3 regions of the Streptomyces sp. NPDC127068 genome follow, and region 3 is predicted to be linked to each of the others. Evidence: predicted binding sites of a transcription regulator. Region 3 holds the regulator's gene; each other region holds the start of a gene.
The links. The regulator HrcA, encoded in region 3, represses chaperone genes, less so after heat shock. The targets are predictions, from matches to a motif close to TTNGCACTCNGNNNNNCNGAGTGCNAA.
Positions count from the first base shown of each region.

Region 1: groL (chaperonin GroEL) is a predicted target of HrcA. The motif match lies at 2,051-2,077, and genes of this name have one in related genera.
Region 2: groES (co-chaperone GroES) is a predicted target of HrcA. The motif match lies at 3,333-3,359, and genes of this name have one in related genera.

Region 1 covers NZ_JBHXEN010000039.1:7,968-18,543, reverse strand. Annotated here, with positions in the region: gene ACFWIA_RS23565 (hypothetical protein) at 1-41, shown strand, start outside; gene groL (chaperonin GroEL) at 267-1,889, opposite strand; gene ACFWIA_RS23555 (cold-shock protein) at 2,497-2,700, opposite strand; gene ACFWIA_RS23550 (MoaD/ThiS family protein) at 3,150-3,425, opposite strand; gene thrC (threonine synthase) at 3,578-4,888, opposite strand; SAM riboswitch class I at 4,906-5,075, opposite strand; gene ACFWIA_RS23540 (glucosyl-3-phosphoglycerate synthase) at 5,209-6,165, shown strand; gene ACFWIA_RS23535 (hypothetical protein) at 6,405-6,626, shown strand; gene ACFWIA_RS23530 (trehalose-6-phosphate synthase) at 6,730-8,190, shown strand; gene ACFWIA_RS23525 (right-handed parallel beta-helix repeat-containing protein) at 8,303-9,799, shown strand; gene otsB (trehalose-phosphatase) at 9,807-10,576, opposite strand, start outside.
Region 2 covers NZ_JBHXEN010000004.1:110,387-120,962, forward strand. Annotated here, with positions in the region: gene ACFWIA_RS03660 (MFS transporter) at 1-49, shown strand, start outside; gene ACFWIA_RS03665 (methyltransferase domain-containing protein) at 66-1,373, opposite strand; gene ACFWIA_RS03670 (polysaccharide deacetylase family protein) at 1,372-2,418, shown strand; gene ACFWIA_RS03675 (polysaccharide deacetylase family protein) at 2,415-3,254, shown strand; gene groES (co-chaperone GroES) at 3,504-3,812, shown strand; gene groL (chaperonin GroEL) at 3,938-5,563, shown strand; gene ACFWIA_RS03690 (SDR family NAD(P)-dependent oxidoreductase) at 6,134-6,907, opposite strand; gene ACFWIA_RS03695 (MOSC domain-containing protein) at 6,955-7,623, opposite strand; gene ACFWIA_RS03700 (LysR family transcriptional regulator) at 7,715-8,656, shown strand; gene ACFWIA_RS03705 (WhiB family transcriptional regulator) at 8,763-9,098, opposite strand; gene ACFWIA_RS03710 (response regulator transcription factor) at 9,495-10,106, shown strand; gene ACFWIA_RS03715 (sigma-70 family RNA polymerase sigma factor) at 10,473-10,576, shown strand, end outside.
Region 3 covers NZ_JBHXEN010000042.1:4,148-14,723, reverse strand. Annotated here, with positions in the region: gene ACFWIA_RS24620 (S41 family peptidase) at 1-48, opposite strand, end outside; gene ACFWIA_RS24615 (16S rRNA (uracil(1498)-N(3))-methyltransferase) at 311-1,066, opposite strand; gene ACFWIA_RS24610 (nitronate monooxygenase) at 1,063-2,136, opposite strand; gene dnaJ (molecular chaperone DnaJ) at 2,419-3,552, opposite strand; gene hrcA (heat-inducible transcriptional repressor HrcA) at 3,553-4,569, opposite strand; gene ACFWIA_RS24595 (MBL fold metallo-hydrolase) at 4,831-5,562, shown strand; gene ACFWIA_RS24590 (DUF3097 domain-containing protein) at 5,605-6,414, shown strand; gene ACFWIA_RS24585 (hypothetical protein) at 6,562-7,506, shown strand; gene ACFWIA_RS24580 (hypothetical protein) at 7,506-8,222, shown strand; gene ACFWIA_RS24575 (hypothetical protein) at 8,219-10,042, shown strand; gene hemW (radical SAM family heme chaperone HemW) at 10,062-10,576, opposite strand, start outside.

The DNA.
Region 1 (10,576 bases), on a different contig from region 3:
TCTCCGACGTGAGGATGCCCCTGACCACAGCGTTCAGCTGACCCACAAGGGGAAGCGCCCCCATCAGGGGCGCGGGGAACTGCGCAAAACCACAGCGCACCCGCACCGAACAACGCACCCGCAGGGAAGCGCACCGAAGGGGCGCGGGGAACGGCGCGAGCAACCCCCACGCACCCGCGGACGAACGCGACGGGAACGCCCGAGGGCGGCACCCCACCAGGGGGTGCCGCCCTCGGAACGAGACGCGGAGTCCGAGCCGAAGAGGCTCAGAAGTCCATGTCGCCACCGGGCATACCGCCCGGCGCGGCAGCCGCAGCCTTCTCCGGCTTGTCAGCGATGACAGCCTCGGTCGTGAGGAACAGCGCAGCGATCGACGCGGCGTTCTGCAGCGCGGAACGCGTCACCTTCGCCGGGTCGAGGATGCCCTCGGCGATCATGTCGACGTACTCACCGCTCGCGGCGTTGAGCCCGTGACCCGGAGTCAGGTTGCGCACCTTCTCCACGACGACGCCACCCTCAAGGCCGGCGTTGACGGCGATCTGCTTCAGCGGAGCCTCAAGCGCGAGCTTGACGGCGGCGGCACCGGTGGCCTCGTCGCCCTCCAGCTCCAGCTTCTCGAAGACGGCACCAGCCTGGAGGAGGGCCACGCCACCACCGGCGACGATGCCCTCTTCGACGGCGGCCTTCGCGTTGCGAACGGCGTCCTCGATGCGGTGCTTGCGCTCCTTGAGCTCGACCTCGGTCGCGGCGCCGGCCTTGATGACGGCCACGCCGCCCGCGAGCTTCGCCAGGCGCTCCTGGAGCTTCTCGCGGTCGTAGTCGGAGTCGGAGTTCTCGATCTCGGCGCGGATCTGGTTGACGCGACCGGCAACCTGGTCCGTGTCACCGGCACCGTCGACGATGGTGGTCTCGTCCTTGGTGATGACGACCTTGCGGGCGCGGCCCAGGAGGTCCAGGGTCGCGTTCTCCAGCTTGAGGCCGACCTCCTCGGAGATGACCTCGCCGCCCGTGAGGATCGCGATGTCGCCGAGCATGGCCTTGCGGCGGTCGCCGAAGCCCGGGGCCTTGACGGCGACGGACTTGAAGGTGCCGCGGATCTTGTTCACGACCAGGGTCGACAGGGCCTCGCCCTCGACGTCCTCGGCGATGATCAGCAGCGGCTTGCCCGACTGCATGACCTTCTCCAGGAGCGGCAGCAGGTCCTTGACGTTGCCGATCTTGGAGTTGGCGATCAGGATGTACGGGTCGTCCAGGGACGCCTCCATACGCTCCATGTCGGTGGCGAAGTACGCCGAGATGTAGCCCTTGTCGAAGCGCATGCCCTCGGTGAGTTCCAGCTCCAGACCGAAGGTCTGGGACTCCTCGACGGTGATGACGCCTTCCTTGCCGACCTTGTCCATGGCCTCAGCGATGAGGTCACCGATCTGGGTGTCGGCGGCGGAGATGGAGGCGGTGGAGGCGATCTGCTCCTTGGTCTCCACGTCCTTGGCCTGCTCCAGCAGGGCAGCGGAGACGGCCTCGACGGCCTTCTCGATGCCGCGCTTCAGGGCCATCGGGTTGGCACCCGCGGCGACGTTGCGCAGACCCTCGCGCACCAGCGCCTGGGCGAGGACGGTCGCGGTCGTCGTGCCGTCACCGGCGACGTCGTCCGTCTTCTTCGCGACCTCCTTGACCAGCTCGGCGCCGATCTTCTCGTAGGGGTCTTCGAGCTCGATCTCCTTGGCGATGGAGACACCATCGTTGGTGATCGTGGGGGCGCCCCACTTCTTCTCAAGGACGACGTTGCGGCCCTTGGGGCCGAGGGTGACCTTGACGGCGTCGGCGAGCTGGTTCATACCGCGCTCAAGGCCGCGCCGCGCCTCCTCGTCGAACGCGATGATCTTGGCCATGTGAAGTGGTCCTCCCGGACTGAAGGGGGTCCTACCCGCGCCCTGACGAGAGCGTGGGAGCGGATGGTACGGACCGCGCTGGCGCCCGCGACGGACGACCTGCGACACCGGGCGAAATCCTTGCCCCACCCGGCCCGCGGGCCTCACCGACCCGGTCCTTCGTAGCACTCTCACTCGTAGAGTGCTAACGCCAATGATTAGCACTCGACCGGTGCGAGTGCAAGCGGCTTGGCGTTTTCCGGCGACCCCCCGAGGGCTCCGCCGCAGGTCAGCGGCATTCCGCTCTCCCGACGCACAGGTGCGTTCCCCTGCGGGGTGCGTTGCCTCCTGCGGGTGCGCCGTGGTTGCCCGCGCAGTTCCCCGCGCCCCTTCGGTGCGCTTCCCTGCGGGTGCGTCGCCCGGTGCGGGTGCGCTGTTGCTTTGCGCAGTTCCCCGCGCCCCTGAAGGGGGGCGCTACCCAGCGTCGCCGCCTGACCCGAGGCGGGCCCCGTTAGGGGCGCGGGGAACTGCGCGAGCAACCACCCCGCACCCGCGCGGGCAATGCGGAGGGTCCGCACCCCTGCCGGGTGCGGACCCTCCGTAACGTCGCAGCCAGTCGACGCGCGGCTCAGACGGCCACGCGGACCATATCCGCCTGCGGCCCCTTCTGACCCTGCGAGATCTCGAACTCGACCCGCTGGCCCTCTTCAAGGGTGCGGTACCCGTCCATTTGAATCGCGCTGTAGTGGACGAAAACATCCGCACCACCGTCGACCGCGATGAAGCCGTAGCCCTTCTCCGCGTTGAACCACTTGACGGTGCCCTGAGCCATGCCTAACTCCCCTATTACTGGCCCTTGCACAGGACCGCACTTCGCGGACCCGGGTCATACCTCCACCCCCCAACGGTTGGGGGTGTGCGCCGGAACGCGTCGACCGCCGCTGAATGTATCTGTCCAACTGCCGTCTGCAACAGGTCAACTGGACGAGAAATCCAGGCGCGACGCATCGGAGATGTCCAGATAATTGACTGGAATTCAGGGCAAGTCGGGCCCAGCAAAAGCCACAAAGGGGCTAATTCGGTAATGCTCTTTGGCTACTTCTTGTCGCCGCGCGGCCGAGAAGTCATATGTGTGAAGGACAAGCGCGCGAGCCATTTCCCCAACCCTATCGCGTTCAACCCTATGGAATGACCCCCTCCGCTTCTCTTGCGGAGGGGGTCATCACGGTGACGCAGCGTCAGGAGCGCCGGGCCCGCGGGGCGGCGGCCCGGAGCGCAGGATTAGCCGCCGGCGACCGCGGGGATGATCGACACACCGGCGCCGTCGGGGGTGGCGGTGCCGAGGCCCTGCTCGAAGCGGACGTCGTCGTCGTTGACGTACACGTTCACGAACCGGCGCAGCTTGCCCTGGTCGTCCAGGACGCGCCCCGCGATGCCGGCGTGGTTCTTCTCCAGGTCGGCGATCACCTCAGCGAGGGTGGCCCCCTCGGCGGGCACCTCGGCCTTGCCGCCGGTGTAGGTGCGCAGAATGGTCGGGATACGGACGTTGACGCTCATGGGGCGGCCTTTCCGGTCGTTTCCGGCGGGACGGTACAGGGACGCGTACGGGAATCACGTACAGGAACCCCCGCACAGGGATCGCGCACGGGGATCACGTGCGGGGCGGGCAGGGCGGACGGGCCGGCCCTGCCCTGCGCGGCGGGGTGGTGTCAGCCGGTGGCGAGGCCCGCTTCGCGGAACGCGTCGAGGTCCGGCCGGATCGTCGCGGTCGGCCGGGCCCGGTCCGCCACCGCGTCGAGGGTCTTGAGCCCGTCGCCGGTGTTGAGGACGACGGTCGACAGCGAGGGGTCGAGCAGACCGGCCTCGATGAGCTTCTTGGTGACGCCGACGGTGACGCCGCCCGCGGTCTCCGCGAAGATGCCCTCGGTCCGGGCCAGCAGCGAGATCGCGTCGACGACGGCCGCGTCGTCCACGTCGTCCACGGCACCACCGGTGCGGCGGGCGATGTCGAGCACGTACGGGCCGTCCGCCGGGTTGCCGATGGCCAGCGACTTGGCGATGGTGTCCGGCTTCTGCGGGCGGACCACGTCGTGACCGGCCTTGAAGGCGGCGGAGACCGGGGAGCAGCCGGTCGCCTGGGCGCCGAAGATCTTGTACGGCTTGTCGGCGACGAGCCCGAGCTTGATCAGCTCCTGGAGCCCCTTGTCGATCTTCGTGAGCTGCGAGCCGGAGGCGATGGGGATGACCCACTGGTCCGGGATCTCCCAGCCGAACTGCTCGCAGATCTCGTACGCCAGCGTCTTGGAGCCCTCGCCGTAGTACGGGCGCAGGTTGACGTTGACGAAGCCCCAGCCCTCGCCGAGCGGGTCGCCGATCAGCTCGGAGCAGAAACGGTTCACGTCGTCGTAGGTGCCCTCGATCGCGACGAGCTCGCCCCCGTAGACGGCGGCCGTCACGACCTTCGCCTGCTCCAGGTCGTGCGGGATGAACACGCAGGAGCGCAGGCCCGCGCGGGCCGCGGCGGCGCCGACGGCGCCGGCGAGGTTGCCGGTGGAGGAGCAGGAGAGGGTGGTGAAGCCGAAGGCGCGCGCGGCTTCCAGGGCCTGGGCGACGACCCGGTCCTTGAAGGAGTGCGTCGGGTTGCCGGAGTCGTCCTTGACGTAGAGGCCGCCGGTCACGCCCAGTTCGCGGGCGAGGTTGTCGGCCTTGACGAGCTTGGTCCAGCCGGGGTTCAGGTTCGGCTTCTCGGCGACGTCGGCGGGGACGGGCAGCAGCGGGGCGTAGCGCCAGATGTTCTCGGGACCGGACTCGATCTGCTTGCGCAGGGCCTCGGGGTCGCCGAGCGGGAGGTCGTAGGCCACTTCGAGGGGGCCGAAACACAGCTCGCAGGCGAAGATCGGGCCGAGCGCGAAACGTTCGCCGCACTCGCGACAGGACAGCGCTGCGGCGGGTCCGAGATCGACGGCCGGGTCGGCGGCGTCGGGGGTACCGGCGGTGGAAGCGACGGTCTGAACAGCCATGGAGGGGAGGCCCTTTCTCCTCATCTTCCCCGTGGCGCGCTTCGCCACGAGACGGAATTGGCACCTTCCCGAGTCGGGAGCCTCGCGGGTGATGTCGCCGACGATCTTCGGCGGACGGTCACGAGAACCGACTGGAGGGTTGCCGGGGCTTCAACGGGCCGTATCCCTCTGCCCCTCTGGATGAGCGGTATGTGGTTGTCAGCGAGACGGCCCCCGACATGCGACGGTCATCCGCGTTGTTCAAGACTGTAACCGAAGGCCAGGACAGTTGAGATAGTCGTCCGCACCGCGAGATGGATCACAGTAGGGAGCCGTAGACCGTGCTGGAAGAAGTCGAGGACTGGCTGAGCAGGCGTTCTTGGTCCGTGGCAGACCGTTCGCCGCACCAGCTCACCGCGGCTAAGCGGGCCTCGGGCACCACGGTCAGTGTGGTGCTGCCCGCGCTGGACGAACAGGCGACGGTCGGCCGAATCGTGTCCGTGATCCGCGAGGAGCTGATGACGGGGCCGGTGCCGCTGGTCGACGAGCTGGTGGTGGTCGACTCGGGCTCCACCGACCGGACGGCCGAGGTCGCGGCGGCGGCCGGGGCGCGGGTGGAGCACCGGGACGCGATCCTGCCGAGCCTGCCCGCGCTGCCCGGCAAGGGCGAGGTGCTGTGGCGGTCGCTGCTGGTGACCCGCGGTGACGTGGTGTGTTTCGTGGACGCGGACCTGCGCGAGTTCTCCGCGGACTTCGTCACCGGGATCGTCGGGCCGCTGCTCACCGAGCCGGACGTGCAGTTCGTGAAGGCGATGTACGACCGACCGCTCGGCACCGCCGTCGCCGGGGGCGGGCAGGGCGGCCGGGTCACCGAACTGCTGGCCCGCCCGGTGCTGAACATGCACTGGCCCCGGCTGGCCGGATTCGTGCAACCGCTGGGCGGCGAGTACGCGGCCCGCCGCGCGCTGCTGGAGCAGCTGCCGTTCCCGGTGGGGTATGGGGTGGAGCTGGGCTTGCTGGTGGACGCGCTGCACACGGTGGGGCTCGATGCGTTGGCGCAGGTGGACGTGGGGGTGCGCCGCCACCGGCACCAGGACGGGCAGGCGCTGGGACGGATGGCGGCGGCGGTCTACCGGACGGCGCAGCTGCGGTTGGCGCGGGGGCACCTGTTGCGGCCGGAGCTGACGCAGTTCGAGCGGGGTCCGCGGGGCTTCGAGCCGCGCACGTACGCCGTCGACACGGAGGAGCGTCCGCCGATGGCCTCGGTGGCGGAGTACGCGGCGCGGCGCGTGGCGTGACCGGACGGGACCCGGTGGGCGGCGAGTGGCGTAATCGGCTGCGGTGAACGGCGCACGGGGCGGCGCGGTCCCGCGTGGCGCCCCGGAGCACCCCCACTCGCCGCCTAGATTGTCAGCTCATGCGCACATTCCTCCGTATTTTTATGTTTTCCTCACACGGGGTGGGTAAAGGGCGGGGTGGTGGCGTCCGGCGGTTGGCTGTGTGGACGGCAGGGGTTCTCGCGGCATCGGCGCTCACCGTGACGTCGGCTCCGGTCGCGTATCCGGTGGGACCGCCCCGCGCGGACGCCACCCCTACGCCCGCGCGGGAACGCGGGACGGCCCGCCCCGTGCGGGACGGGTCCTCGCCGTACCTGTACGGCGGGCTGGTGGTGTCACTGGGCGCGGTCGGCGGACTGCTGGTCGCGACGGTGCGCAGCAAGTCCGCTTCCGGACGGCGACTGCACGTGACCGGAGCGTGAACGCAGAGGCCGTCGTATACGACCGGCGACAACGGGCCAGGGGCCGCGCAGGGCGCGCCCGGGCCACGTTTGAGGGTTCACCGGGTGGGCGAGGTATCGCCGTATGGGTTTCTCTCAGGGTGGGCAGCGCACCACGAGCACCACGGGTGCCACGGTTCTCGTGGCGTCGAACCGCGGTCCCGTCTCGTACGCGGTGGCGGACGACGGCACGCTGAACGCCCGCCGCGGCGGGGGCGGACTGGTGTCCGGACTCTCCGCGATCGGCCCCGACACGGACGCGGTCTGGGTGTGCGCCGCCCTCGGCGACGGCGACCGCGAGGCGGTCCGCCGCACCGGCGGCGCCCTCGACCCCGCGGACACCGGCGGGCAGCGCGTACGCATGCTGGACGTCCCGGCGGACGTGTACGCCGACGCCTACAACGGCATCGCCAACTCCGTGCTGTGGTTCGTCCACCACATGCTGTACCAGACCCCGTTGGAGCCCGTCTTCGACGCGGAGTTCCGGTCCCGTTGGGCGTCCTACGAGGCGTACAACGCCGCCTTCGCCCGGGCCCTCGCCGACGAGGCCGCCGAGGGCGCCGCGGTCCTCGTCCAGGACTACCACCTCGCGCTGGTGCCCGGGCTGCTCCGGGCGCTCCGGCCGGACCTGCGGATCGGCCACTTCTCGCACACCCCCTGGGCGCCCGTCGACTACTTCCGGCTGCTCCCCGACGACGTGGCGGAACAACTGCTCCGGGGCATCCTGGGCGCCGACCGGGCCGCGTTCCTCACCCACCGCTGGGCGGACGCGTTCACCGCCTGCTGCCGGGAGGTCCTGGGCGGCACCGGCAGCACCAGGACCGGGGTGCACGGCCTCGGCGCGGACGCCGACTTCCTGCGCGAACGCTCCCACCGGGCGGACGTGGACGACCGACTGCGGGCCCTGCGCGAGCAGATCGGCACCGGGCCGGACGGCTCCCCGCGGCGCACGATCGTCCGGGTCGACCGCACCGAACTGTCCAAGAACATCGTGCGCGGGCTGCTCGCCTACCGCGACCTCCTGGAGCGCCACCCCGACTGGCGCGGCCGGGTCGTGCACCTCGCCTTCGCCTACCCGTCGCGGCAGGACCTCGCCGTCTACCGGGACTACACCGCCGAGGTGGCCCGCGTCGCCGCAGAAATCAACTCCACCTACGGTACGGAGAGTTGGACTCCGGTGCTGCTGCACGTGGAGGACGACTTCGCCCGCTCCCTCGCGGCCTACCGGCTCGCCGACGTGGCGCTCGTCAACCCGGTGCGGGACGGGATGAACCTGGTCGCGAAGGAGGTGCCCGTGGTGTCCGACCGGGGGTGCGTCCTGGTGCTGTCCCGGGAGGCCGGCGCCTTCGAGGAACTCGGCGCCCACGCCCTCACCGTCAACCCGTACGACGTCACCGCCACCGCCGACGCCCTGCACACCGCCCTCGTCACGCCCGACGGCGAACGCGCCGAACGCACCAAGCACCTCGCCGCGGCGGCCACCGCGCTCCCGCCGGCCCGCTGGTTCCTCGACCAACTCCGCGCACTCGACGCCCCCGACGTCTGAGCGGAGGCGCCCGGAACCCCGGGGGCGGAGAGGTCGACCGACCCGGTTTGTCCAAGGACCGGCCGTGTTTGTCCATGGGAGCGCAACCGTCCGCGCACCTAACGTCACCGCCATGTCACTTCGGCGCATCACCCTCCTGACCGTGGCGGGAGTCGTCCTCGCCGGCCTGCCCGGGACCGCTTCGGCGGCCCCCGGACGAGGCACCACCTACTACCTGGACTGCGCACGCGGCGACGACGCGCACTCCGGGACCCGGGCCGCCCGGGCCTGGGGCTCCCTGGAACGCGCCAGCGCGCACGTGTACCGGCCGGGCGACCGGCTGCTGCTCCGGCGGGGCGCCTCCTGCACCGGCGTGCTCAAGCCGCAGGGCGCCGGCGCGCCCGGCAAACCGGTCCGCGTCGACGCGTACGGCACCGGGACGAAGCCCCGCATCGAGGCGAACGGCGCCCGGGCCGCCGTCTGGCTCGTCAACACCGAACAGTGGGAGCTGCGGAACCTGGAGGTGTCCAACACCGGGGCGCCCACCACCACCGAGCGCCGGGCGGGCGTCTACGTCCAACTCACCGACTACGGGGTCGCCGAACACTTCGTGGTGGACGGCGTCGACGTGCGCGACGTCAACGGCTCCGACCACAAGGACCCCGACCCCTCCGGTGGCATCCTCTTCGCCGTGCAGGGCACCGAGCGGCCCACCCGCTTCGACGGCATCCGCGTCGAGGACTCCACCGTCCGCACCGCGGACCGCACCGGCATCGGCACCTCGTCCACCTGGGGCCGCGACGTCCAGGGCGCCGACTGGCTCTCCACTGACGTCACCTTCGTCCGCAACCAGGTGTACGACGTGGGCGGTGACGGGATCGTCGTGCAGAAGACCCGCGGCGCACTGGTCGAGCACAACTACGTCAACGGCTTCAACGAACGTTCCGGCGGCTACAACGCGGGCATCTGGGCCTGGGACTCCGACGACGTGCTCTACCAGTACAACGAGGTCACCGGCGGGCACGGCACCCGGGACTCCATGGCCTACGACATCGACGGCGGCAACAACCGCAACGTCTACCGCTACAACTACAGCCACGACAACGAGGGCGGCTTCCTCCTCGTCTGCAACGACCGCACCAAGACCAGCTCCGGCAACCGCGTCCACGACAACATCAGCATCAACGACCGCAACACCACCTCCCCGTACGCGGTGATCTCCGTGGTCTGCGGCTCCACCACCGACACCCGCGTCTACCGCAACACCGTCGTCACCGACCGCCCCGACACCGCGCTGATCTCCAACAACGGACAGACCGGCGTCACCTTCGAGGACAACGTCTTCGTCGGCGCGGCGAACGGCGGCTCACCGATCCGGGACACCCTCAGCACCTACCGCAACAACCTGTACTGGCGCACCGCCCAACCGCGCGACGCCTCGGCCGTCAACGCCGACCCGCTGCTGCGCGCCCCCGACCCCGCCCGGCCCGGGGACGTACGGCTGCGGCCCGGCTCCCCCGCGCTGGGCGCCGGCAGCGTGACCGGGGACGGCACCCGCCGCGACTTCTTCGGCACGCGCATCCCGACCCCGCCCAACCTCGGCGCCGACCAGACGCGCACCCCGCGCTGATCCGGCGTCAGTCCCGGCCTTCGCGGTCGGTGCGGCTCGTGCGGATCGCCCGCGCGAGGGCGTCCAGCAGGGCGACGACACCCGCCGGGCCGTCGACCACCAGGTCGGCGCGCTCGGCGAGTTCGGTGACCTCCGTGCTGCCGCTGCACACCAGCAGACCGGGCACGCCCCCTTCCCGTAGGGCGGCCACCGCGGCGAACGCGGGCAGGTCGCCCAGGTCGTCGCCCGCGTAGAGGACCGCGCGGGCGCCGGTCTCCCGGACGTACTCGGTGAGCGCGACGCCCTTGTCCACGCCCGGCGGGCGCAACTCCAGGACCAGCCGGCCGGGTTCCACGATCAGTCCGTGCCGGGCGGCCAGCGCGCCGAGCGGTTCGCGCAGTGCGTCGAACGCGCCCTGCGGGTCGTCGGCGCGACGGGTGTGGACCGCCACGGCACGGCCCTTGTCCTCGGTCCAGGTGCCCGGCCAGTCGCCCGCCGCCGCGAGTACGCCGGGGAGTTCGGCGCGCACCGCGTCGACGCCCGGGTGCGGGGGCGGTGCGCTGAGGGTGCCGGTGGCGGCGTCCCAGCGTTCGGCCCCGTAGTGGCCGAGGACGACCAGGTGGTCCAGGCCCTCGGCGCCCTCGAAGCCGCCGTTGCGGACGGCCACGGGGGCGGGGCGGCCGGTGATCACCGCCACCGAGCGGACCTCGGGGGCGAGGGCCGTCAGGGCGGGGACGGCGCCCTCGTGGGCCCGGGCGCGGTCCGGGTCGGCGACGATCGGGGCGAGGGTTCCGTCGA
Region 2 (10,576 bases), on a different contig from region 3:
GTCCCCGTCCCCGTCGTCGGCCCCCACCCCCGCCGACCGCTCGGCATAGAGCGGTACGGGGGTGGCTACGCCCCGTTCGGCACCGGGTGGCCGATCAGCATCGTCGGGGCGCCGGCCACCCGGGTCAGGAACACCGTGGCAGCATGCGGACCCTGGGGCCGCACCTTGCGCCGCAGTTCCTCGGGTTCGACGGCGGACCCCCGCTTCTTGACGGTGAGGACGCCCACCCCCCGTTCCCGCAGCAGCGCCTTCAACCGCTTGACGTGGAACGGGAGGTGGTCGGTCACCTCGTACGCGGTGGCGAACGGCGTGGGGCGCAGCACGTCGGAGGTGACGTACGCGATGGTCTCGTCCAGCAGCCCGCCGGACACCTCCGCGGCCACCGAGGCGACGAGCCGGGCCCGGATCACCGCGGGGTCGGGCTCGTACAGGTACCGTCCGACCTCCCGCACCGCCGGGTCCGGGGGCATCGCGGCCAGCGAGGCCGTGAGGGAGTCGCCGCCGGGCAGCAGGGTGGAGCGGCGGGAGTCGGGCGCCCCCGTCCCGAACCACAGCACCGCCTCCTTGAGGTCGCCCCGGTCGGAGATCCACTCGGTCTCCACGCCGTCCGGCACGGCCTCGTGCGGGATGCCCGGTGCGATCTTCAACGCCCCGCGGCCGGCCGTCCGTACCGCGTCGACCGCCCAGCTCAGCGGGGGCGAGTACGCCTCGGGGTCGAAGATCCGGCCCCGTCCGCCCCGGCGCGCCGGGTCCACGAACACCGCGTCGTACCCGTCGGTGGCCACCTCGGTCACGTCCGCCTCGCGGACCTCGATCAGCTCCGTGAGCCCCAGGGCCCGGGCGTTGGCGCGGGCCACCGCGCAGGTCAGCGGGGAGCGGTCGACGGCCAGGACCCGGATGCCCGCCCGGGCCAGGGCGATCGCGTCCCCGCCGATCCCGCAGCACAGGTCGGCGACCGAGGTCACCCCCGACTCCCGCATCCGGCGCGCCCGGTAGCCGGCCACGCTGGTGCGGGTGGCCTGTTCGACCCCGTCCGGGGTGAAGAACATCCGCGCCGCGTCGACCGCCCCGAACTTCGCCACCGCCCGTTGCCGCAACCGGGCCTGACCGAGTGCGGCGTTCACCAGTGCGGCGGGGTGCTCGCGGCGCAGCCGGGTGGCGACGGCGAGTTCCCGTGCGGGTTCGGTGTCGCGGACCTCCTCCAGGAGGGCGCGGCCCTCGTCGGTGAGGAGCGCGGCGAACTGCGCCTCGGGCGCGGGGTGCGGATCGGTGGTGCTCACCGGGCCATTGTGGGCCAGTCGGTGGACGGTCCGGTGCCGGTGGGCGGTGTCGGCGCGGGGCGCGCCGGGGGCGCTGACAGGATGCGGCCCCATGCGACTAGTACGACAAAACGAACAAAATACGGAAAAGGGTTGTCCGAGGGGTGACGAGCGGGACGGGCGAGTCGGTCGCGCGGGGCGCGGGTCCGCACGCCCCGGGGCCCTCACCCGGTCCCTCGTCGCCGCACTCGCCCTCACCGTCGCCACGACCGCCCTCGCGGGCTGCGGCACGGAGGCCGAGCCCACCCGACCCGCCGCCTCGGGCCGAGCGGGCGGCGCCCCGGGCGAACGGGCCGAGCAGGGAAAACAAGCCAAACAGGCCAAGGGGGCCAAGGAGGCGAAGGAGGCCGCGGAGGCCGCCGCCGCCCGGAAGCGGACGATCGCCGCCGCCCGGCTCGCCATCGCCAAGCGCTGGGGACTCGCCAAGGCCCCGCTGACCGCACCGCCCCCGCCCGCCGTCAAGCCGAAGACCACCACCAGGTCCGGCTTCGAGGTCGAGGGCCACGAGGACCTGCCGCCGGTCTTCACCACGATCCCGACCGAGGACAAGGTCGTCTTCCTCACCATCGACGACGGCGCCGACAAGGACCCGGCGCTGATCAAGATGCTGGAGGAACTCGACGTCCCGTACACCGCGTTCCTCAGCGACTACCTGGTCAAGGAGGACTACGGCTACTTCCGCAAGATGCGCGACGCCGGAGTCACCCTCAACAACCACACGCTGACCCACCCGTACCTACCGGGCCTGTCCTACGCGCAGCAGAAGCACCAGATCTGCGGGATGCAGGACGTCCTCCAGAAGCAGTACGGGACCCGCCCCACCGTCTTCCGGCCGCCCTACGGCAACTACAACGAGGACACCCTGCGCGCCGCCAAGGCGTGCGGCATCACCCAGGTGCCGCTGTGGAACGAGGAGGTCTTCGTCGACCGCTGGGAGTACCGCGAGTACGACAAGAGCCTGCGGCCCGGCGACATCGTCCTCACCCACTTCCGCGGTCGCAAGGACTGGAACGGGACCATGCCGGACACCATCCGCCGGTTCCTCAAGCTCATCACCGACCAGGGCTACGCCGTGGCGAAGTTGGAGGACTATCTGTGAGTGCCCGCGGGCGGTCCGCGCGACGCGTTCCACCGCGCCGGCTGGCCGCCCTGCTGGTCGCCGGGGTCCTCGCCCCGGCCCTCACCGGCTGCGCGCACCCCGCCGACCGGGCCGACGGGGTGCGCGGGTCCCTGCACCGGACCGCCTCGCGCGGGGCCGACCCGGCACCGAGCCCGGCGCCGGACGCGCACCGTCGCTGGGGGCTGGCCGCACCGCTCGCCCCCGCCCCGCGGCCCGCGCGCCCGGGCGGGGCGAGCGCCCCCGGCGCACCCCCGGCCACCGACCTCGCGCCCGTGATCGACCGCGTCCCCACCCGGGACCCGGTCGTCTTCCTCGTCTACGGCGACGGCGCGGGCCAGGACCCCCGGTTCGGCGAACTCGTCCGTGACCTGCGACTCCCGGTCACCGTCTTCCTCACCGACCGGGCCCCGGGCCCCGGCCACGCCGAACTGGCGCGGCTGCGACCCTTCGGCGTGGACGTGCAGAACCACACCCTCGACCACCCCTACCTGCCGGGCCTGCCCTACGCCGGGCAGCGCGCCGAGATCTGCGGCCAACGCGACAAGCTCCACGGCCGCTTCGGCGTCCGGCCGGACCTGCTGCGCCCGCCCCACGGGGCCCACGACCGCGAAACGCTACGGGCCGCCGCCGACTGCGGCATGTCCGCCGTGGTCACCGGTCGACCCGTCCCCGCCCCGGACGCCCGGCTGAACCCCGGGGACGTCCTCGTCGCCGACCCCCCGGCGGGCACCTCCACCACCACCGCGACCCTCCGGCTGCTGCGCCGCGTCCAGGCCCTGGGCCTCGCCGTCGCCCGGCTCACCGACTACGTCTGACCCCCGCGGACCCGGCCCGACGGCCGCCTTCCGGGGGTCGCTCCGCGGGCGGTTCCGGACCCTCGGACGGAGGGCGCGTTGGCACTCCGCTTGACCGAGTGCTAATCGCGGTCATAGTCTCGGCCCTGGCACTCTCCACTGGTGAGTGCCAGCAGCGACAGGCAGGTCCGGCACCCGCGACGACGGATCCACCTGGTCGCCACCTCAGACAGTTAACCCCGTGAGATCTCCGAAGGGGGAGGTCGGATCGTGACGACCACCAGCTCCAAGGTTGCCATCAAGCCGCTTGAGGACCGCATTGTGGTCCAGCCGCTCGACGCCGAGCAGACCACGGCTTCGGGCCTGGTCATTCCGGACACCGCCAAGGAGAAGCCCCAGGAGGGCGTCGTCCTGGCCGTGGGCCCGGGCCGTATCGAGGACGGCAAGCGCGTCGAGCTCGACGTAGCCGTCGGCGACGTCGTCCTCTACAGCAAGTACGGCGGCACCGAGGTGAAGTACAACGGCGAGGAGTACCTCGTCCTCTCGGCCCGCGACGTGCTCGCGATCATCGAGAAGTAGTTCACCGAGCGCAACGAATCTTGTTGTGTGCTGCGCCCCTGGCCCCCCGCGAAGCTGAGCCGGGTGCCGGGGGCGCGGTCCGTTTACCGCTTTCCTGCAGTTTCTGAGAGGGCTGAACCGCTCCCATGGCGAAGATCCTGAAGTTCGACGAGGACGCCCGTCGCGCCCTTGAGCGCGGCGTCAACAAGCTTGCCGACACCGTCAAGGTGACGATCGGCCCCCGTGGCCGCAACGTCGTCATCGACAAGAAGTTCGGTGCCCCGACCATCACCAACGACGGCGTCACCATCGCCCGTGAGGTGGAGATCGAGGACCCCTACGAGAACCTCGGCGCGCAGCTCGTGAAGGAGGTGGCGACCAAGACCAACGACATCGCGGGTGACGGCACCACCACCGCCACCGTGCTCGCCCAGGCCCTGGTCAAGGAGGGTCTGCGCAACGTTGCCGCCGGCGCCTCCCCGGCCTCCCTGAAGAAGGGCATCGACGCCGCGGTCAAGGCCGTCTCCGACGAGCTGCTCGCCACCGCGCGCCCGATCGACGAGAAGTCCGACATCGCGGCCGTCGCCGGGCTCTCCGCCCAGGACCCGCAGGTCGGCGAGCTGATCGCCGAGGCCATGGACAAGGTCGGCAAGGACGGTGTCATCACCGTCGAGGAGTCCAACGCGTTCGGCCTCGAACTGGACTTCACCGAGGGCATGGCCTTCGACAAGGGCTACCTGTCTCCGTACTTCGTGACGGACCAGGAGCGCATGGAAGCCGTCCTGGAAGACCCGTACATCCTCATCAACCAGGGCAAGGTCTCCTCCATCCAGGACCTGCTGCCGCTGCTGGAGAAGGTCATCCAGGCGGGTGGCTCCCGGCCGCTGCTGATCATCGCCGAGGACGTCGAGGGCGAAGCCCTGTCGACCCTGGTGGTCAACAAGATCCGCGGCACGTTCAACGCCGTCGCCGTGAAGGCCCCCGGCTTCGGTGACCGCCGCAAGGCCATGCTCGGCGACCTCGCCACCCTCACCGGTGCCCAGGTCATCGCCGAGGAGGTCGGCCTCAAGCTCGACCAGGTCGGCCTGGACGTGCTGGGCACCGCCCGCCGCGTGACGGTCAGCAAGGACGACACCACCATCGTCGACGGTGGCGGCAACTCCGAGGACGTCGCCGGTCGCGTCGCGCAGATCAAGGCCGAGATCGAGAACACCGACTCCGACTGGGACCGCGAGAAGCTCCAGGAGCGCCTCGCCAAGCTCGCCGGCGGCGTCTGCGTGATCAAGGTCGGTGCCGCGACCGAGGTCGAGCTCAAGGAGAAGAAGCACCGTCTGGAGGACGCCATCTCCGCGACCCGCGCCGCGGTCGAGGAGGGCATCGTCTCCGGTGGTGGCTCCGCGCTCGTCCACGCCTCCAAGGTGCTGGAGGGCAACCTCGGCAAGGAGGGCGACGAGGCCACCGGTGTCGCCGTCGTCCGTCGCGCCGCCGTCGAGCCGCTGCGCTGGATCGCGGAGAACGCCGGCAAGGAGGGCTACGTCATCGTCTCCAAGGTCGCCGAGCTGGAGGCCGGACACGGCTACAACGCGGCCACCGAGGAGTACGTCGACCTGGTCAAGGCCGGCGTCATCGACCCGGTCAAGGTGACCCGCTCCGCGCTGGAGAACGCCGCTTCCATCGCTTCGCTGCTGCTCACGACCGAGACGCTGGTCGTCGAGAAGCCGGCTGAGGACGAGGGTGACGCCGGTCACGGCGGTCACGGCCACTCGCACTGAGTCTGACGCTTTAACGGTGACGGGCCCCGGCCCGGCCCCCTCCCCAGGGGCGCCGGCCCGGGGCCCGCCTGCGTCCACCTACCGGTCCGCGGTTCCCTGCGGGGTGCGCTCATCTGGCGGTGCGCTGTTCCGCGGGGTGCGTCCCGCTGTTGCGCAGTTCCCCGCGCCCCCTATCGGGGCCCGTCCGGCGGCCGTGCGCTGGCCCGTGCGGGTGCGTGGGGGGATTCGCGCAGTTCCCCGCGCCCCTATCGGGGCTGACTGGTTGGGGTCTGTCTGCGGCTTCTCCAGCGCGGGTGCGCTGCGGGGCGGACGACGACGGCGAGGAGCGCCCGAGATCCAGGGGCGCGGGGAACTGCGCAATCCCACCACGCACCCCGCAGGGAACCACCACCGCCAGGTGTAAGCACCCGATAGGGGGCGCGGGGAACTGCGCGAGCAACCACAGTGCACCCGCACAGGACAGCGCACCGCGAGGCCAACGCACCCGATCAGGGGCGCGGGGAACTGCGCAAAGCACCAGCGCACCCGCAGGGCAGCGCACCCGCACAAGACACCACAAAGGACACCGCGTCAGCGAGGACCGTACTTGCGGCCGGTCGAGGCGGTGATCCCACCAAGCAGGGGCCGCGGTGCCAACTTCGCGAGCCCCATCAGCGCCTTGTACCGGGGATCGGGAACGGAAACGACCTTGCCCCGGGAGAGGTCGCCCAACGCCGCACCGACCACCTTGTCCGCGTCCAACCACATCCACCCGGGGATGTTCTCCGTGCCCATCCCGGCCCGCTCGTGGAACTCCGTACGGACGAACCCGGGGCACAGCGCCATCAGCCGCACCCCCGAACCGCCGAGGTCCTTCGCCGCGCCCTGGGTGAACTGCACGACCCACGCCTTGGACGCCCCGTACGTGCCGCGCGGCAGGAACGCCGCGACGGAGGCCACGTTCACGACCGCCCCGCGCCCCCGCTCCCGCATCGCCCCCGTCGCCGCGGCCGTGATCCGCAGCACCGCCTCGCAGTGCACCTTGAGCATCGTCAACTCGTCGGCGACCGGCACGTCCAGGAAACGGCCCTTGTTCCCGAAGCCGGCGTTGTTCACCAACAGGTCCACCGGCCGCCGCGGTTGGGACGAGCGGGCGGCCACCGCTTCGATCCCCTCGTCGGTGGCGAGGTCGGCGCGGAGCACCTCGGCCTCCACCCTGTGCCGGTCGTGCAGTTCGGTGGCCTGCGCGCGCAGCCGCTCGACGTCGCGCGCCACGAGTACCAGGTCGTGGCCGTCCGCGGCGAGGCGGCGGGCGAACGCCGCGCCGATACCGGCGGTCGAACCCGTGATCAGAGCCGTAGTCATGGGGCAAGGTTAGTGATCGCGGGGCGCGGCCCGGTGGCCCACCCGCTTCACTGCGCGTACTTCTCCCGGTACGCCAGCGCCAGTTCCCGGGTCTCCGGGTGCAGCGCGTCCCCGGCGACGAGCACCCGGGGTAGCAGTTCGCGCCGGGTGGTGAGGGCACGGAACTCCGTCAGCACGGTGATGTCGTGGTCGGGCCGGTGCACGACCTCCACCGGATCGCCCGCCCGGACCTCGCCGGGGGTGATCACCCGCAGGTACGTGCCGGGGGCGCCCTTCTCGGTGAACTTGCGGACCCAGCCGCGTTCCCCGAGGAAGCCCGCGAAGGTCCGGCACGGTATGCGGGCCGAGGACACCTCCAGCACCAGCTCCCCGCCGACCCGCCAGCGCTCGCCGATCAGGGCGTGCGTGATGTCGACGCCCTCGGTCGTGAAGTTCTCGCCGAAGCAGCCGGCGGGCAGTGCGCGGCCCAGGTCGGGTTCCCAGTCGTCGAGGTCCTCCCGGGCGAAGGCGTACACGGCCTGGTCGTTGCCCCCGTGGTGGCGGAGGTCGCACACCGCGTCCCCCGCGAGCCCGCTGCCGCCGATGCCCTTGGGCCCCGGCGCGGCCACCCGCAGCGGGCCCGTCACCGGGCGTTTGTCGATGCCGGTCACCCCGTCCAGCTGCTTGGTGTAGGGGACGGCCTTCGGCCTGCCGGCATTCAGTGACAGAAGCTTCATGCTTCGCACGTTATGCACCCCGAGGTGAAAGTGTCGATGGATTATTTCACTGGACACCCAAGGGGTGCTTATGCTCGCGTACCATGGCGGGGTGATCGAGGCCCGTCATCTCCGTGTCCTGCGTGCGGTCGCCGCCACCGGTTCCTTCTCCGCGGCGGCCCGCGAACTGGGCTGCACCCAGCCCGCCGTGAGCCAGCAGATGAAGGCCCTGGAGGCGTCCTCCGGCACCCCGCTGATCGTCCGCGCCGGCCGTGAGATGCGGCTGACCCAGGCCGGCGAGGCCCTGGTGCGGCACGCCGCCGGCATCCTCGCGGGGCTGACCGCCGCCGAGGAGGAGGTCGCCGCGATCGCGGGGCTGCGGGCGGGCCGGGTCCGGCTGGTGTCCTTCCCGAGCGGTAGCTCGACCCTGGTCCCGGCGGCCCTCGCCGCCCTGCGCGCCGCCCACCCGGGCACCCGGGTCTCCCTCGTGGAGGCGGAGCCGCCGCGCTCGGTGGAGATGCTGCGCGAGGGCGACTGCGACGTGGCGCTCGCCTTCCACTACGCGGACCCGGCCGGGGCGGAGGGCGCGGACGCCGCGGCCGAGGGGGCCGGCGGGCGGCTGCCGGAGGAGTGGACCGACCTGACGGTACGGCCGCTCTTCGCGGACCGGCTGGTCGGTCTGGTCCCGGAAGGGCACCCGCTCGCCGACGCGGGGACGGTCCGGATCGAGGAGTTCGCCGACGACCCGTGGATCGCGGGGTGCCCGCGCTGCCGCCGCCAGCTCGTGGACGTGTGCGAGAACGCCGGGTTCACGCCCCGGATCGACTTCGCCACCGACGACTACCCGGCGGTGACGGGACTGGTCGGCGCGGGGCTCGGCGTGGCGGTGCTCCCGGAACTGGCCCTGGAGTCGATCCGGCCCAAGGGGGTGCGCACCGTGACGGTGGAGCCCGCCGTACGGCGGCAGATCGTGGCGCTCACCCTGCCGGACCTGGCACAGGTCCCGGCGGTCGCGGCCACCCTCGACCACCTCGCCCGGGTCGCCCGGCACTGACGGCGTACGGGGTCGGGCCGCCCGCGCGCACGATCCCCCCGTCCGCGCGCACGATGCCCGGGGCGGGTGGCCGGCGCGCCCGTCCTGGTGGAGAGGAAACGTTCCCTCAGTGGGGGCGGGGCGCGCTGTGCGCCGAGGTCGCCGCGCTCGCCGGGACCAGCCGGTTGCGGGCCCGTCCCATCAGTTCCTCGCGTTCGTCCTCGGTGAGTCCGCCCCAGACCCCGTAGGGCTCGCGCACCTGGAGCGCGTGCGCGGCGCACTCGGCCCGCACCGGGCAGCGCATGCAGACCTCCTTGGCCGAGTTCTCGCGCGCACTGCGTGCCGCACCGCGCTCGCCCTCCGGGTGGAAGAAGAGCGAACTGTCCACCCCGCGGCAGGCCGCGAGGAGCTGCCAGTCCCACAGATCGGCGTTCGGTCCGGGAAGGCGGGAGAAATCTGCCATTGCGTGTCCCCTTCAGCGTGCGTACAGCTGGTGGCCGTGCCGACGCGGACAGCGCCCACGACGCTACAACTACTGTCGAAGAAGATGAAAATATGACTCTTTGCGAATCTAGCCTCAGACACCGGTGAAAGTGAAGAAAAGCCGCTAAATGGGGCATCGGTCTTGACGAAAGCTTTCTCATCACGCGCCGTGCCGAGGGAGTGTCGGACCCCTCACGTAGAGTGCCGAAGGTGGCTGAGTGACCCGTAACTCTTTCGGGTGACCATCGTTGAGAGGTCCGGAGGCGGTTGAGCAAACAAGCGCTCGGGCACACGTCCGGGAGCGTCAACCGCACAGGTGACGATTCGTACCAGCCTGGAGGCTCAAGGTGACGCGCATCAGCTGCGGAGGACGGTCATGACTTCCGTCCTCGTCTGCGACGACTCCCCGCTCGCCCGGGAAGCGCTCCGCCGTGCGGTGGCGACCGTGCCCGGCGTCGAGCGGGTCACGACGGCGGCCAACGGCGAGGAAGTCCTCCGCCGCTGGGGTGCCGACCGCTCGGATCTGATTCTGATGGACGTGCGCATGCCCGGACTGGGCGGTGTGGAAACGGTGCGGCGGCTGCTCTCCGCCGATCCGGGCGCCCGGATCATCATGCTCACGGTCGCCGAGGACCTCGACGGGGTCGCCCTCGCGGTGGCCGCCGGGGCCCGTGGCTACCTGCACAAGGACGCCTCGCGCGCCGAACTGCGCGCCACGGTCACCCAGGCGCTGGCCGACCCCACCTGGCGGCTGGCCCCCCGGCGCCTCAGGTCGGCCGAGATGGGCGCCGCGCCCACCCTCACCGCCCGGGAGATCCAGGTGCTCGAAGGGATGAGCCACGGCCGCTCCAACGCGGAGATCGGTCGCGAGCTGTTCCTCTCCGAGGACACGGTGAAGACCCACGCCCGGCGGCTGTTCAAGAAGCTCGGCGCCTCGGACCGCGCGCACGCCGTGGCGCTCGGATTCCGGTGGGGCCTGGTCCGCTAGGAGGATCGGTGCCGCCCCACGGGTACGGCGATCCCCGCCCGCCCACGGCGGGCGGGGCGGGGCGCGCCGTGGTGCGCCGACCCCTCCTGACCACGGCGAAGGTCATCGACGGGCCCCCTCCGGGGCCCGTCGGAACCGGTGCATATGGTGGGGCGGACGGGCCCGTTCGCGCGGTGTGTACGACGGGCGTCCCCCGTTTCGCGGCCGATGCCGCATCCTTGAGGTGTGGAGTTCCTCGGGGACGGGTCGGCCGAGCGGAAGGGGAGGGACCGGGACATGAGCGCCGGCGCACCTACTCATAACGCTTCGGTGCACAACAACGGACGCGGTGCCACGGACGGCGGAGCGGCAGGGCACCATGGACCGATGCGCGAAGACGAGCCCACGGTGATCGGTGCGCTCGTCCACCGTGCCGTCGACGGTGACGCGCAGGCCACGCACGACCTGCTCGCCCGCGTGCATCCGCTGGC
Region 3 (10,576 bases):
CAACTCGCCGTGGACATGCGGGTACCGGAAGTACGCAGACTGAGTCACCCGATCACCCTAGGCAGCGGTGGCTTCCCAGGTCACCGGTTTCGATCACATTCAAAGGCACGGACAGCGCGTCGCGCTTCCGCACCGAGACGCACGAAGATCAGGGGCGCGAGGAACCGCGCAATCCCCCAGCGCACCGCGCACAACAACGCACCGCGCCCGGACGCACGAAGATCAGGGGCGCGGGGAACTGCGCAAAACCCCAGCGCACCGCACGGAACAACGCACGCGCAGCGGGACGTACGGGTCGGGGCCGCGCCCCTCAGGCCCAGCGCCCGGTGCGAGCCAGCACCAGCCCCGCGGCCACCGTACCCGCAGTGGAGGTCCGCAACACGCTCGCCCCGAGCCGATACGCACCCGCCCCCGCCTCGGCGAAAGCCGCCAACTCCTCGGGCGAGACGCCGCCTTCGGGACCGACCACGAGGACGATCTCCCCGGCGCCGGGGAGTTCAGCAGTGGCGAAGGGCGCACTGCCATGGTGCTGATCCTCGTGCAGGACGCCCGCGAAGTCAGCCGAGGCCAGCAGCGCGGCGACCTGCTTCGTGGTCATGGCGTCCGCCACCTCGGGAAACCGCACCCGCCGGGACTGCTTGCCCGACTCGCGGGCGGTGGCCCGCCACTTGGCGAGGGCCCGGGCGCCCCGGTCCCCGCGCCACTGGGTGACGCAACGGGCCGCGGCCCACGGGACGATCGCGTCGACGCCGGTCTCCGTCATGGTCTCCACCGCGAGTTCGCCCCGGTCGCCCTTGGGCAGGGCCTGGACGACGGTGAGCCGCGGTGCCGGGGGCGGTTCCTCCTGGGAGGAGGTGACGTGCACGAGCAGTCGGTCCTTGCCCTCGGAGCCGGTGACGACGCAGTCCGCCCAGCGACCCTGCCCGTCGGTGAGGACGATGTCCTCACCGGCCCGCAGCCGCTTCACGGACACGGCGTGCCGTCCTTCGGGGCCGTCGAGGACGAAACGCCCACCGGGGGCGTCGAGGCCGTCGAGGTGGGGGACGACGAAAACGGGTGCGGTCACGAGGCCCTCCCGACGGCCAGGGTGTCGACGGCGTCCGCGGCTTCCGCCCACAGCACCTCGACCAGGTCCCCCGCGGGCATCTCCCGGGCGAGCCGGTGGCCCTGGCCCGCCCACAGGGCCATGCCCTGCGGGTCCGCGGCCTTGGCGGCGGCCTTGCGCAGCGGGCCGGTGAGGTGGTGGACCTGGGGGTACGCGGCGGGGGCGTAGCGGCCGTGTTCGCGCAGGAAGCGGTTGACCAGGCCGCGCGCGGGGCGCCCGGTGAACGCGCGGGTGATCTCGGTGCGGGTGAACAGGGGGTTGGTGAGCGCCTGCTTGTGCATCAGGTGGGCGCCGGACTCGGGGGTGGGCAGGAAGGCCGTGCCGAGTTGCGCGGCATCGGCCCCGGCGGCGAGCACGGCGGCGATCTGGGCGCCGCGCATCAGCCCCCCGGCGGCGATGACGGGGATCTCCACGTCCTCCCGGACCTGGGTGACGAGGGCGAGCAGCCCGAGTCCGGTGCCGTCGTTGTCGAGGCTGTCCCGGTGGGTGCCCTGGTGTCCGCCCGCCTCGATGCCCTGGGCGATCACCCCGTCGGCGCCGGACCAGGCGACGGTCCGCGCCTCCTCGGGGGTGGTCGCGGTGACGAGGGTGAGGGTGCCCGCCTTGCGGAGGGCGGCGATGACCTCGCGGGTCGGACAGCCGAAGTGGAAGGAGACCACGGGTACGGGGTCGTCGAGGAGGATCGCGAGCTTGGCGTCGTAGCCGTCGTCCCGGCCGCTGTCGGGGTCCCCCAGCTCGGTGTCGTACCAGCCGGACTCACCGGCGAGTTGGTGTCCGTAGACGTCGACGACCGCCGGGTCCGCGTACTCGGGTTGGGGCATGAAGACGTTCACGCCGAAGGGGTGGGACGTCAGGCTCCGCACCTGCTTGATCTCCTGGTACATGCCGTCGGCCGTCTTGTAGCCGGCGGCGAGGAACCCCAGTCCGCCCGCTTCGGACACGGCTGCGGCCAGCTGCGGCCGGGACACCCCGCCCGCCATCGGGGCCTGCACGATCGGGCACGGAAGGAGATCGGTCAGTGCGGAGGACATGACGGCATGTTGTCACGTCCTCCACACAAGTCCGAATCCAGCCGTACATCTGGCATATTCCGGCCGTGTGTGGATACGGGTGGATCATCGACGGGAGCACACCTGCGCTGGTCAGCGCGGTGCTTGAGGGTTGCACCAGCTCGGGAGCGGCGATTGTTCGCCAATTCCCCGACAGCCCTAGCGTTTTCGCACCGATGCATGGCCGACCCCCGCCCGGACGAGAACCGGGACGGGGGTCGGCCACTACGGAGGGTGGCGGTCCGGCCGCCGGGACGCATCGCGTCAGCGACCGTTGAACGCGTCCTTCAACCGGGAGAACAGTCCCTGCTGACCTGGCTGGAACTGACCGATGGGGCGCTCCTCACCGCGCAGCTTCGCCAGCTCCCGCAACAACCGCTCCTGCTCGGCGTCGAGCTTGGACGGGGTCTGCACCTCGACGTGGACGATCAGGTCACCCCGGCCGCCGCCCCGCAGATGCGTCACGCCCCGACCGTGCAACGGGATCGACTGGCCGGACTGGGTACCGGGCCGGATGTCGATCTCCTCCATGCCGTCCAGGGTCTCCAACGGCACCTTGGTGCCCAGCGAGGCCGCCGTCATCGGCAGCGTCACCGTGCAGTGCAGATCGTCACCGCGCCGCTGGAAGACCGCGTGCGGCAGCTCGTGGATCTCGACGTAGAGGTCACCGGCGGGGCCGCCGCCGGGGCCGACCTCGCCCTCGCCCGCGAGCTGGATGCGGGTGCCGTTGTCGACACCGGCCGGGATCTTCACCGTCAGGGTGCGACGGGAACGGACCCGGCCGTCGCCCGCGCACTCCGGGCACGGGGTGGGCACGACCGTGCCGAAACCCTGGCACTGGGGACACGGACGCGAGGTCATGACCTGGCCGAGGAACGACCGGGTCATCTGCGACACCTCGCCCCGACCGCGACACATGTCACAGGTCTGGGCACTGGTGCCGGGCGCCGCGCCCTCGCCGTTGCAGGTGTTGCAGACGACGGCGGTGTCGACCTGGATGTCCTTGGTGGTCCCGAAGGCCGCCTCGTCCAGCTCCACCTCCAGCCGGATCATCGCGTCCTGACCGCGCCGGGTGCGGGAGCGGGGGCCGCGCTGGGACGCCGTTCCGAAGAAGGCGTCCATGATGTCGGAGAAGTTGCCGAAGCCACCGGCGCCGAAGCCGCCGGGTCCACCGCCCGCCTGGGACAGCGGATCGCCGCCGAGGTCGTAGACCTGCTTCTTCTGCGGGTCCGACAACACCTCGTAGGCGGCGTTGATCTCCTTGAACCGCTCCTGGGTCTTCGGATCGGGGTTGACGTCCGGATGCAGCTCGCGCGCGAGCCTCCGGAACGCCTTCTTGATCTCGTCCTGGGACGCATCGCGGCGCACGCCTAGTACGGCGTAGTAGTCCGTGGCCACTTACGACTCCGCCAGGATCTGTCCGACGTAACGTGCCACTGCGCGTACTGCTCCCATCGTTCCCGGGTAGTCCATGCGGGTCGGTCCGACCACGCCGAGCTTGGCGACTGCCTCGCCGCCCGAACCGTAGCCCACCGACACGACGGACGTGGAGTTGAGCCCCTCATGGGCGTTCTCGTGACCGATCCTTACGGTCATGCCCGAATATTCCGCCTCGCCGAGGAGCTTGAGGAGGACGACCTGCTCCTCCAACGCCTCCAGGACGGGCCGGATCACGAGGGGAAAGTCATGTCCGAAGCGGGTGAGGTTGGCGGTACCGCCGATCATCAGCCGCTCCTCCGTCTCCTCGACCAGTGTCTCCAACAGAGTGGAGAGGATGGTCGAGACACTGCCCCGGTCCTCGCTGTCGAACACCTCGGGCAGGTCCTGCACCAGCTGCGGAACGTCGGCGAACCGACGGCCCGCGACCCGGCTGTTGAGCCGCGCCCGCAGATCCGCGAGCGAGGTCTCGCCGAACGGAGCCGGGCAGTCCACCATCCGCTGCTCGACCCGACCGGTGTCGGTGATCAGGACGAGCATCACCCGGGCCGGGGCCAGTGACAGCAGTTCCACGTGCCGCACCGTCGAACGGGTCAGCGACGGGTACTGCACCACGGCGACCTGCCGGGTCAGCTGCGCCAGCAGCCGGACCGTGCGGCCCACGACGTCGTCGAGGTCCACCGCCCCGTCGAGGAAGTTCTGGATGGCCCGCCGTTCGGGGGCCGTCATCGGCTTGACCCCGGCCAGCTTGTCCACGAACAGGCGGTACCCCTTGTCGGTGGGGATGCGCCCCGCACTGGTGTGCGGCTGGGCGATGAACCCCTCCTCCTCCAGCGCCGCCATGTCGTTACGGACCGTAGCCGGGGAGACGCCGAGACGGTGCCGTTCGGTCAGCGCCTTGGAGCCGACCGGCTCCTCCGTGCCGACGTAGTCCTGGACGATGGCGCGCAACACTTCCAGCCTGCGTTCACTGAGCATCGCGCACCTCCCGTTCCTCTGGTTCCCGCTGCGTCGGCGCGGGCCCTAACCGGCCCCGCGGAACGGTGCCTGGCACTCATGACAGTCGAGTGCCAGCGTTCCCAGCCAAGTGTACGGCCGGTGGGTACGCACGTAGCAAGGCCGTGTCACGAGCCACTGCGCCGCGCCGTCCGGCCAGGCTCCCCGGCCGGCCGCCCGACCGCGGACCCAGCGGGTCGGGGCGGCGCCGCGCGCCCACCCGGAATGACCTAGCGTCACGGTATGCGGACGACACGGGACATCCCCTGGGCGGCGGAGGGCTGGGAGCGGATCGGGCCCCGGACGGGACGGCGACGGCTGCCCGGCTGGGACTGCACGGTCGGGCTGGTCGCGGGCGAACGGGCGGCCCTGCTGGTGGACGCGGGCTCCACCCTGCGGGAGGGCGCCGAGCTGCGGGAGCAGTCCGAGCGGCTGCTCGGCGGCGGGCGCGTCACGCACCTCGCACTGACCCATCCGCACTTCGACCACGTCCTCGGCGCGCCGGCGTTCCCCGGGGCGACGGTGTACGGGGCTGCCGGCCTCGGTGCGCTGCTGGTCGCGGGGCGGGAGGAACTGCGGGACGACGCGGTGCGGTACGGGGTCGGCCCCGGCGAGGCCGCGGCGGCGGCCGGGGCGCTGCGCGCGCCCGGGGTGGAGGTGACGGGGACGCTGGCCCTGGACCTGGGGGGCGTGTCGGTCGTCCTCGCGGACGTGGGGCCCGGGCACACCGGGCAGGACCTGGTCGTGGTCGTCGCCGGGGAACCGCCGGTGGTGTTCTGCGGCGATCTCGTCGAGGAGTCCGGGGCGCCGCAGGCGGGGCCCGACGCACACCCGGCGGCGTGGCCGGACGCGTTGGACCGGGTGCTCGCGCTCGGCGGGCCGAGCGGGCGGTACGTGCCGGGGCACGGGGCCGTGGTGGGGGCGGCGTTCGTCACGGCCCAGCGGGACGTGCTGCGCACGGCGGCGGGCGGCTGAGGCACGCGCGGGGGGCGGGGTCGGGCGTTCTATCGTCGCGGGATGCGTCAGTACTCAGCGGATCTGACTCCGCCCTGGAAGAAGCAGAGCGCCGCGCCCGAGGTCCCCGCGGAGGTGGACCTCGTGGTGGAGGAGGTCGCGACGGGGTTCTGCGGTGCCGTGGTCCAGGTGGAGGCGGGCGCCGTCACCCTGGAGGACCGGTTCGGCAAGCACCGGGTCTTCCCGATGGAACCGCGCGGGTTCCTGATCGACGGCAAGCCGGTCACCCTGGTCCGCCCCGGGCGCCCGGCCCCCGACCGTCCCCAGCGCACCGCCTCCGGCTCGGTGGCCGTACCGGGGGCGCGGGCGCGGGTCGCACGCGCCGGGCGCATCTACGTCGAGGGCCGTCACGACGCCGAACTCGTCGAGAAGGTGTGGGGCGACGACCTGCGGGTGGAGGGCGTGGTCGTGGAGTACCTGGAAGGCGTGGACGACCTGCCGGCGATCGTCGCGGAGTTCGCCCCGGGCCCCGACGCCCGGCTCGGCGTCCTGGTGGACCATCTGGTGCCCGGCAGCAAGGAGTCCCGGATCGCGGTCTCGATCACGGACCCGCACACCCTGGTCGTCGGCCACCCGTTCGTCGACGTCTGGCAGGCGGTGCGGCCCGCCGCGCTCGGCATCGCCGCCTGGCCGCGGGTGCCGCGGGGGCAGGACTGGAAGACGGGGGTGTGCACCGCCCTGGGCTGGCCCCCGCACACGGGCGCCGCCTGGCAGCACGTCCTGTCCCGGGTACACAGCTACAAGGACCTGGAACCGGAGTTGCTCGGGCCGGTCGAGCACCTCATCGACCATGTGACCGTCGGTTTCAGCTGACCGCTCGACCGCACCGGAAACGCGTGCCCCATCCAGGCAAAAAACAGACAACAAGCCTACAAAAAAGGCTAGTTGGCGGATCGCGGGACCTATACCATCGCCTGCCCGGGGAGCCCCCTGCGCACCCCGGAGGGGGAGGGGGACGTCATGACGCGTCCAGGGGGAAGAACCACCCGCACGGCTGCCCGGTCCGGACGCGTACGACTGCCGGTCGGGGTGGGCGCCGCCCTGCTGGCGGCGGCGCTCCTGGCCGGTTGCTCCGCGGGCGGGGGCGCATCGGGCGGGGGCGCATCGGATCGGGGCTCCGCGACTTCCGGGGAGGCCGCGTCCGCCAGCGGGCCGCCGCCCACCGCACCCCGGGCGTCCGTCTCGACCGCCGCTCCCCCACCGGCCGCCTCCGCAGCACCGACCACCGCCGCCCCGGCCGCCCCGACAGCCCCGACCGGGGACACCGTCGCGCCCCCGTCGCCGCCCCCCGCCACCCCGTCGACGCCGAGCGGGCCGACGGGGGCCGCCGCGCTCTGGGGCCGGGAGTACCGCGGGACGGCGAAGGTGTCGGTCGACGTCTACGACCACTGCGGCGCGGGCGGGGCGCGCCGGCTCGCGGACAGCCGGACGTACTCCCTCCCCGGCACCCTCAGCCTGAGCCGGCCCCGGACCGGGGGAGGCTTCACCGAGGACAACCCGTTCTCCCTGGTCCTCGCGGTCGGGCAGCCCTCCGACACGGGGGCGTTGTCGATGTGGTCGGCCGCGGTCAGCACCACCTCGGGCCAGGACCTCACCGGGAACCCCCGGGACCCGAACCTGCTGCTCACGTACTGGGACCTGGACTGGTCGGCCGGCCAGCTGAGCGGGCGGCTCACCGACCCCCACACACGGGAGGCCGTGGCGCTGAACCTGGTCAACTGGCCCACCCCGCTCGCCGCCTGCCGCCCCGAACTCGGCCAGCTGCCGGGGGGCCATCCGCACGCCCTCGGCGCGGGCACCACGCTCGGCGGGCGGCTCGACACCGGCGGCCTGTCCCTGACCGCGCAGGGCAGCACGCAGAGCGGCAACCTCACCTTCCGCTTCGCGTTCACCGGGGGTTCCTGATGCCGGACACCGCACCGCCCGATCCGCCGGGGCAGGACGCACCCGCGGTGGGCCTCGACGCGCTCGACCGCTGGGGCGCGCACGTCGCGGGGTGGGCGGCCCCGGACGAGACCGTGCTGGCCGCCCAGACCATCCGGGCCTACGCCGCCGGCGGCCGGGCCCGCCGGGACCTGTTCCGCACCGGGGCGCACGCGCCGGGCGCACTCGACGGCACCCTCGCCACCGTGCTGCCGCAGTTGTTGGACGCGCTGGCGTACGCGGCGGACGCGCTGAAGACGGCCCTGGGCAGTCAGTACTTCAGCAACGGCGTCGCCGTGACCACGCTCGCCGTCGCCCTGCGGGAACGCTCCGCACGGTCCCCGCGGGCCGTGGACACCCCGCACGGTTCCGACGAGGGCGAGGGCGAAGCCGCAGCCGCAGCCGCAGCCGCCCCGAACGCCGAGGCCGTGGCGGCGGCGCTGCGCATGTACGAGCGGCTGCGGGCGCGCCGGGTCGACGACGCGACGGCCGAGGAGCTGACCGCCGCGTTGGTCTCCCGGCTGCTGACCACCGGACGGCCGCAGGAGGTGGCCGCCTTCCTCGACGCCCTGGTGGCGGCGGAACCGCCCTCGCCCGCTCCCGGGCGCCGCGGCCCCCTGCGCCGGTTCGCCGAAGCGCTGCGCCGCCGCCCCGGAAGCCGGGCCGGCGACCGCCCGGACCGGAGCGGCGACACATGAGCGCCGCTCACCCGACCCGTCCGGCACCGGCCCTGTGCGGCCCGCCGCCCTGGCTGTGGCTGACCCTGGTACTGCTCGCCGTGCAAACGCCCGGGGCCGTCGCCGCGGTCCGGCGGGCGGAGGGTCCGTTCGCCCAGTGGCGGGACGGTCTGGGGGACGGGCTCCTGGTCGTCTCGGGCCTGACGCTGGCCCAGTCGCTGCCCCTGGTGCTCCTGTTCGCCGGCGCCCTCGCCCTGGCCCTGCCGCACCTGAGGCGGCGGTTCGTCGAGCGGCGGCACGGGCTGATGGCACCGGACGATCCACTGGTGCCGCCCGCCACCGCGGCCGTCTACGCACAGGTGCGGCGGTTCCTCGCCGAACGCGCACCCGGCACCGTACTGCGGGTCAGCAACCAGCCGCGGCCCCTCGCCCGGGTCTACCCCGACGGCTGGCGGACCACCCGGGTCGGCGTCTTCCGCCCGCTGGTCCTGCTGTGGGACACGGACCGGGAGGCGGCCGAAGCCGTCCTGCTGCACGAGCTGGGGCACCTCCGCTCCGGCGAACAGCACGTCGCCGGGCTCGGCAGTCCGTTCACCTCCCTGGTGCGCGCCTGGCCCTACCTGCTGGCCGGCTTCGGCGCGCTGCCGGTGACGCTGCTGTTCCTCTCCGGGAACGCGACCGCTCCCCTGATGCTCGCCCAGGTCGTCCTGGTCGTGCTGGCCGTGCCCAAGCTGCTGCTGATCATGGTCGGCGCGCTGTGGTCGTCCGAACTGGCCGCCGACCGGTACGCGGGGCAGACCGGCGGATGGCCCGCCCTGCTCCGGGTGTTCGACCGGGTGGAACGGCGCGCCCCCGGCCGGGCCGCCCGGCTGTACCACCCGCCGGTCCGGGTGCGGCGCTGGTTCGCCGCACGGGGCGAACGGCGAAGCGGCCGGCTGCTGTTGCTCCTGCTGTGGCCGACCGCGCTGCTCGCCGAGGCCCTGCTCGACCTGCTCGGCGGTGCCCTGGCCTACCGGCTGCTCGGCGCCGAGTGGGACACCTGGGGCGCCGCCGCGCGGGCCGCCCTCGCACTCGCCCACGAACAACTCGCCGGCGGACCCCTGTGGTGGGCGGTGCTGGCCGCCCTCCTCGGATGGCCCCTGATCGCCCGCCGGTGGTCACGGCTGTGGGGGTGGCGCGGACCGGAGCGCGGGGTCCGCCCGCTCGCCGCGCACGCCACGGCGGCGCTGTTCCCGGCGGCGGCGCTGCTCGTCGGTCTGCTGGCCGCCCCCGGGGAGTCCGGGACCGCGTCGCGCACCCCGCACGTCACGGCCACCCCCTCGGCGGGACCCGGGGACCTCCCCTCGCCCTGCCCCAGCCGCTCCGTCCCGGCCGCACCGCCCCGGCCCACGGGCCTGCCGACCTTCGGAGCCGCGGGGGCGACGGGCACCACGCCCACCGCCGCTCGGACCTTCCGCACGGTGCGGGTCAGCGGGGTGCAGCCGTTGGGGGACACGCGCGCCGACTGGGCCCGGGACTCGGCCGACCGGATCGCCCGCGCACGATGGCGCCTGGGCACCGACGGGACGCTGACCGCGGACCTCGACGAGGTCCCGGCGCTGCGCACCACCTCCGCGGACGGGGACACCCGGGTGCTGAGCGGGGAACGGACCCGCACCAGCGACACGAACGCCACCACCACCTGGGCCGAGGCCGAACTGCGCACGTCCGCCGGCCGACCGCCGGAACTGCACCTGATCCGGGCGACGACCTCGGTCAACCACGCCGTGCTCGCCTGCCGGGCCTTCGACTCCACCACGACGTCGGCCGCCCGGCTCGTCCTGGAACTGGGCGAGCCCTGAGCCGGGCGGGGCGGGGCGGTCAGTCCACGAGGTCCCGGACCACCCCGTCCGCGAGCAGCCGGCCGCGCAGGGTCAGCACGGCCAGGCCCCGGTCGAAGGGGGCGGCTTCGAGGAGTCCGTCGGCGAGGGCGCGGCGGGCCGCCGCCAGCCCCTGCGGCCTCAGGAGGTCAAGCGGGCAGCCGTCGCGCAGGCGCAGTTCCAGCAGGACGCGCTCCACCCGCCGGTCCTCCGCCGCCAGGACCTCCCGGCCGGCGCCGGGCGACCGGCCCTCGGCGAGCGCCGCCGCGTAGGCGCCCGGGTGCTTGACGTTCCACCAGCGCACCCCGCCGACGTGGCTGTGCGCGCCGGGGCCCGCGCCCCACCAGTCGGCGCCCCGCCAGTACAGCTCGTTGTGGAGGCACCGCCCGGCGGCCGACTTGGCCCAGTTGGACACCTCGTACCAGGCGTAGCCGGCGGCGGCGAGCCGCTCCTCGGCGATCAGGTAGCGGTCGGCGTGCACGTCGTCGTCGGTCATCGGGACCTCGCCGCGCCGGA